DNA from 3 places in the Phytobacter palmae genome. Region 3 is predicted to be linked to each of the others. Evidence: predicted binding sites of a transcription regulator. Region 3 holds the regulator's gene; each other region holds the start of a gene.
The links. The regulator PhoB, encoded in region 3, activates phosphate uptake and scavenging genes when phosphate is short. The targets are predictions, from matches to a motif close to CTGTCATAAAACTGNCNNAT.

Region 1: uvrB (excinuclease ABC subunit UvrB) is a predicted target of PhoB. The motif match lies at 1,161-1,180, and genes of this name have one in related genera.
Region 2: AAIG39_RS01130 (heavy metal response regulator transcription factor) is a predicted target of PhoB. The motif match lies at 830-849, and genes of this name have one in related genera.

The regions. Positions count from the first base shown of each region.
Region 1 is NZ_JBCIVJ010000042.1:16,920-19,126, forward strand. Features, by position in the region: gene AAIG39_RS25050 (ABC transporter ATP-binding protein) at 1-648, opposite strand, end outside; gene uvrB (excinuclease ABC subunit UvrB) at 1,413-2,207, shown strand, end outside.
Region 2 is NZ_JBCIVJ010000001.1:228,453-230,659, forward strand. Features, by position in the region: gene AAIG39_RS01125 (MFS transporter) at 1-620, opposite strand, end outside; gene AAIG39_RS01130 (heavy metal response regulator transcription factor) at 924-1,616, shown strand; gene AAIG39_RS01135 (heavy metal sensor histidine kinase) at 1,626-2,207, shown strand, end outside.
Region 3 is NZ_JBCIVJ010000001.1:467,893-470,099, reverse strand. Features, by position in the region: gene sbcD (exonuclease subunit SbcD) at 1-899, opposite strand, end outside; gene phoB (phosphate response regulator transcription factor PhoB) at 1,095-1,784, shown strand; gene phoR (phosphate regulon sensor histidine kinase PhoR) at 1,806-2,207, shown strand, end outside.

The DNA.
Region 1 (2,207 bases), on a different contig from region 3:
GTTGCGACCACGATGCAACAGGCAGAAACGGTCGGCAACCCGGCGGATAAACGACAGATGTTGTTCGGCCAGCAGGATAGTCATACCGAAATCCTGGTTGAGCCGGACAAGTAAATTGCCGAGTTTATGGATAAATGCCTGTCCAAGCCCGCGCGTGGGTTCGTCCAGAATCAGCAGCCGCGGGCGATTGACGAGGGCGCGAGCCATCGCCAGTTGATGCTGATTATCCTCAGACAGCCCTGCGCCTTTCACCTGACGTAGCCCATACAAGTCGGGGAACAGGTCATAGACCTCCCGATTGACGGTACTGCGGGGCTCTCCACAGGCGAGCATAGCGATATGCAGATTTTCCTCGACGGTCATTTGCGAAAATATTCGCCTGTCCTGAGGAACATAGCCTATACCCATTGCGCTGCGATGCTCCGCCTGCAAGTTGAGTAGATCCCTGGGGGGCCCTCCTGCCTCTTGCCAGACCATGCTACCGCTCTCAACGGGCAGATAACCGGTAATGCAATTTATAAGCGTCGTTTTGCCCATCCCTGGAAGGCCGATAACAGAGGTGCATACGCCGGGGGCGAGGTCGAGGTCGACATTCCATAGCGTATGTTGATTGCCGTAATACTGATTAACTGCACGTAAGCTCAACACGGTTCGCTCCTTATCTCTGATCGGGTGACAGAGAGGTTGTTATTCAGTTCAGTGCAAAAGGCTTGCCAGAACATGAAAACAAGCTTTTTTTCGGAACCCGCCGATCAATGAGAGAGTTAAAGCGCGTTTTGCGCCTGGCAGACGAAAATATATGCTCTTTGACAGTGCCGGGGCTGGCAGGAAATGGTGCATTTGATCGATGAAATGTGAGCATGATCGCACGATAATTCGCCGTTTCGTTAGCAGATATTCTGCAAAAAAAAGCGAGAAAAAATTTTTACTGCCCTCAAAGAGACCCGGAAGCCGTTTCAGGCGACTGGCGAGGCATATGGGCTGGAAGCAGTTATCCACTATTCCTGTGGATAACCTTGTGCATTAGAGTTAGAAAAAGTGCGAGAAGCGAGTAAACACGCGGCTTGCGCCTGAATTGCTGCGAAAGGCGTCTTTTGGAATATTTCTTTATTTTTTAATTAGTTAAATAAAAGCAATCCTTGTAAGAAATCTGTCACCCACTGCCATAAAACTTTCATTGCTAAGCTTGACAAGTGTTAAAAAAGGAAATGTTCTGGGGATAACCCGCTTTTGCTGGTGTTTTGTACCGTCAGGAGTGATTTTCGAGGTGTGCTCCTCGTACTCTGGCTGTGAGTAGAAGATATTCCTGATTGCGCTACTGTTTTTACATCCAGTATTTTTTATTGGCAAATCTCGCTGTGGTGAGTAAAATTACTTTCCTGCCCGCTCATTCCTTCATCAGGTAGCCGTCCATGAGTAAACCATTCAAACTGAATTCCGCTTTTCGTCCCTCCGGCGATCAGCCAGAAGCAATTCGTCGCCTGGAAGAGGGTCTCGAAGACGGTCTGGCTCATCAGACTTTGCTGGGCGTGACCGGTTCAGGGAAGACGTTCACCGTGGCGAATGTGATTGCGGATCTACAGCGCCCGACGATGGTGCTGGCGCCGAACAAAACCCTTGCCGCACAGCTCTATGGCGAAATGAAAGAGTTCTTCCCGGAAAATGCCGTGGAATATTTCGTCTCCTATTACGACTACTATCAGCCGGAAGCTTATGTACCGAGTTCGGACACGTTTATTGAAAAGGACGCGTCGGTAAACGAACACATCGAGCAGATGCGTCTGTCGGCAACCAAGGCGCTGCTGGAACGTCGGGATGTCATTGTGGTGGCATCGGTCTCCGCGATTTACGGTCTGGGTGATCCGGATCTCTACCTGAAGATGATGTTGCATCTGACAAAAGGAATGATCATCGATCAGCGTTCCATACTGCGTCGTCTGGCAGAGTTGCAGTACACCCGCAATGACCAGGCGTTTCAGCGCGGCACCTTTCGCGTGCGAGGCGAGGTGATCGATATCTTCCCGGCGGAATCGGACGATATCGCCCTGCGCGTTGAGCTGTTTGATGAGGAAGTGGAGCGGCTGTCGCTGTTTGACCCGCTGACCGGGCACGTTGAGTCGACCATCCAGCGCTTTACCGTCTACCCCAAAACCCACTACGTCACGCCACGCGAGCGCATCATTCAGGCGATGGAGGAGATCAAAGAC
Region 2 (2,207 bases), 240 kb from region 3:
TTTTCGTCAGCGGACAGCCCCGGCATCATCCTGAGGGCCAGAACAATCGCCACCAGGCCCAGCGGCACATTGAGAAAAAAGATCCAGTGCCAGCTCGCATACGTAGTAATAAAGCCACCCAGCGGCGGGCCAATAATTGGCGCGACCAGTGCGGGCCAGGTCAACGTAGCGATGGCTTTAATCAATTGTTCTTTTGGCGTGGTTCGCAAGACGACAAGACGCCCCACCGGCACCATCATGGCGCCGCCCACCCCTTGCAGGACGCGCATCAGCACAAATCCGGTGACATTATTTGTCAGGCCGCAAAACAGAGACGCCACGGTGAAAATTAACAACGCCAGGCTAAAAACCGTCCGCGCGCCAAAACGTTCCGCGACCCAGCCGCTGGCCGGAATCAGCATCGCCAGCGTCAGCAAATAGGCACTAATACCGATATTCAAATCGATGGCAGAAACGCCAAAGGCTTTCGCCATGTCCGGCAGGGCAGTCGCAATGACCGTGCCATCCAGAAACTCCATAAAAAACGCGCTGGCAACCAGCAACGCCAACCCGGAAATTCGCCCGGAACCGCTCACGTTTTCCCGTGGCGTTTGCGTCCGGGTTGTCTCAGAGGAGGCCATAACGTACCCTCAGCATAGATGACATCTCCTGCCGGGGAGATGTCTGACAAGAATGGAAAAGTTGTTATACCAAAAATACCTGACATCGGGTAATTCAATTTCCTCCTGATTGTCCGTAGATTGATATTTTGCAATTTATCGCAGTCCGTCCTCGTCGGTATGGACCTTGTCGCCACTTCTCGCCGCTCTCTTCTGGCGCAAGCTGACAAAAATGTCAGTAAAATGTCAGCCAGCTGTTGGCAAGAACACGATAAAATCGCTTTCATCATCACATTTGTCCGTCGTGACAAAGGAAGAGCTGCCATGCGACTTCTGCTGGTTGAAGATGAGGAAAAAACCTCGTCATATATCTATCGTGCGCTCAGCGAACTGGGTTTTACCGTTGACGTCGCCGCCAGCGGTACCGAAGGATTGCATCTGGCGGTTGAATTTGACTATGACGCCATCATCCTCGACGTCATGTTGCCAGGCCTTGACGGTTACAGCGTATTAAAAGGGCTACGCGCCAGTAAAAATACACCAGTGCTGATGCTTTCTGCCCGTGGTTCCGTCGATGAACGGGTTAAAGGGCTACGCCAGGGGGCGGATGATTATCTGCCCAAACCGTTTTCCCTCATTGAGCTGGTCGCCCGCATTCAGGCATTGCTGCGTCGTCGCTCCAGCGATGGTGCCGACACCACGCAGTTGCAGATCCACGACTTACATCTCGACCTGCTGGCCCGCCGCGTTACACGCGCCGGAGACCGCCTTGAACTGACGGCCAAAGAGTTTGCCCTGCTGAGCCTGCTCGCCCGCCATAAAGGTGAAATCCTCTCCAAAATGATGATTGCGGAACAGGTGTGGGATATGAATTTTGATAGTGATGCTAATGTGGTGGAGGTGGCGATAAAACGCCTGCGAGCCAAAGTAGATGCCCCCTACCCCGTTAAACTGCTGCATACCGTCCGGGGCATGGGATATGTCCTTGAAACTCGGCCCGAGAGCCCCGCTAAATAGAGTCAGTCTATGCTCAAACGTTCGATTTCAGGACGCCTTGCATTAATGTTTGCCCTCGCCTCAGTACTGATCGTCTCAGCGATTGGTTTTCTGCTGCGCAGTACCCTGCATGAATCCTTGCAAAAACAGATGTACAACGAGCTGCTGTTCAGAGAGTCCCTGATGGAGCCGTGGCTACTTTCCCGCACCACCCTGCACAGTTGGCAAATGTTACCCACTAAGCTCGCCGACATGGCCACTGCGGAAGGCGGGCGCGTCAAATACTGGGTTCTCAGTGATGATCCCCGCTTTCAGGTGGGGGGTGAGCCACCGCAAGGGGTCAACTGGTCGACGCTTGCCGACGGATTTAGCGAAGCGCCGGGGGCCACAAAAGAGTCCTGTTCACTCTTTATCCTCGTTAAGTTAATTCCGGCAAGCGGCGAACGCCCGGCAATTCGCTATGTGATTGCTATTGATTCCACCCCTTATATGGGCACGCTGGAGGAGTTCACCCGCACGCTGTTACTGATTACCGCCCTCGGGGTGATGCTGGTTGCCGTGCTGGGTTTTATGATTGCGAGGTTTGGTATGCGTCCGGTGAATACCATGAGC
Region 3 (2,207 bases):
GGGCCGCCGCGCCACTGCTCAAGCTGCTGACGAATCGACGCAAGGTCGCCCTTAATGACCGCCATTTGCTGTGTAACAGGGACTTCCAGCGCTGTCACATCCGCCAGTTTTCCTGCTGCAAATGTCACCAGATTGACATATTTGCTGTTTCCGGTTTCATCGAAGCTTAGGGCGATAGGCGAGCCGCTGTAGCGGATATGCTCGTGTCCGCCTGGCTTTTGCGGACGGTGAATATGGCCAAGCGCGATGTAATCCGCAGGCGGAAAGTTTTGCGCGGGGAAGGCATCCAGCGTACCGATATAGATGTCACGAACGGCGTCACTTTTACTGGCGCCAACGGTGGTCAGATGCCCGCTGGCGATTATCGGCAGCACTCTGTCACCGCGTAATTCGCAGGCGGCCTGGTATTGCTGCTGATAGTAATTGGTGATGGCTTGCAGCAAATGTAGCTGTTTTTCCTGCCCGGAGAGTCCCGCCTGGCTGGTCATGATGTCGCGCGGACGTAAAAAGGGCACCGGGCAGAAAATCGCACCGGGCGAGCCATCACGCAGCGGCAAATAAAAAGGCGCGCTGCCCGCGCTGGCGACAACGGTAGTTTTTAGCCACGCGAGAATATCTTTCGATTCATTAAGGGTGGCTACTGAATCATGATTCCCCGCCAGTACTACCAGATGACACCCCGTTTGCTGCAATTTCACCACAAAACGGTTGTAAAGCTCACGCGCATAGCTGGGTGGGGAGCCAGTATCAAAGATGTCGCCAGCAACAATAATGGCGTCGACCATATGCTCCTCAGCGGTGGCCAGTAGCCAGGTGAGGAAGGCGTCGTGCTCAGCGGCGCGGCTTTTACTGTAGAAGTTCTGACCCAGGTGCCAGTCCGAAGTATGAAGGATGCGCATAGCGGTTCCGTGGCAAAAAAGCGTAAACGCGATTATAACATTCAGGGACACTCGAGCCGCCAGTGAAAGAATTTCCCACTGTCATAAAACAAAGGCTTGGGTCACCTGTTGGTCATTTGTTTCATAAATCTGTCACAAAAGTGACGCATAATGGCGCCGCACTTAGCTGATGACTCAAATTAAACAGGGCAAATTATGGCAAGACGCATTCTGGTCGTAGAAGACGAAGCGCCAATCCGTGAGATGGTGTGCTTCGTGCTCGAACAAAACGGCTTTCAACCTGTCGAAGCGGAAGATTATGACAGCGCGGTGAACCAACTTAATGAACCCTGGCCCGACCTGATTTTGCTCGACTGGATGCTGCCAGGTGGCTCAGGTATTCAGTTCATTAAACACCTCAAGCGTGAAGCGATGACCCGCGATATCCCGGTGATGATGTTGACCGCTCGTGGCGAAGAAGAGGACCGCGTGCGCGGACTTGAGACGGGCGCGGACGATTATATAACTAAGCCCTTTTCGCCGAAGGAGCTGGTGGCACGCATTAAAGCCGTCATGCGCCGTATCTCCCCGATGGCGGTAGAAGAAGTCATTGAAATGCAGGGGCTGAGCCTTGATCCGAGCTCCCACCGTGTGATGACCGGGGAAAATCCCCTCGACATGGGGCCGACGGAGTTTAAGCTACTGCATTTCTTTATGACCCATCCTGAGCGTGTTTATAGCCGCGAACAGCTGCTGAATCATGTCTGGGGAACGAATGTGTATGTAGAAGACCGCACGGTGGATGTTCATATTCGCCGACTGCGTAAAGCGCTGGAACACAGCGGCCACGATCGTATGGTTCAAACCGTTCGCGGCACGGGTTATCGTTTCTCGACCCGTTTCTAAAATCTGAAAGGAGCGTGACGCGTGCTGGAACGGCTGTCATGGAAAAGGCTGGTACTCGAACTCATCCTTTGTTGTCTACCTGCCGCGCTGCTCGGCGCTTTCTTTGGTTATCTGCCCTGGTTTTTACTGGCGGCGGTCACCGGGTTACTGGCCTGGCATTTCTGGAACTTAATGCGTCTTTCCTGGTGGTTGTGGGTCGATAAAAGTATGACTCCTCCACCGGGGACGGGAAGCTGGGAACCGCTGCTTTATGGTCTGCACCAGATGCAGATGCGCAACAAAAAACGCCGTCGCGAGTTGGGTAATCTGATCAAACGTTTTCGTAGCGGCGCAGAGTCGCTACCTGATGCGTTAGTGATGATTACCGAAGAGGGGGCGATTTTCTGGTGTAATGGTCTGGCGCAGCAATTGTTGAATTTACGC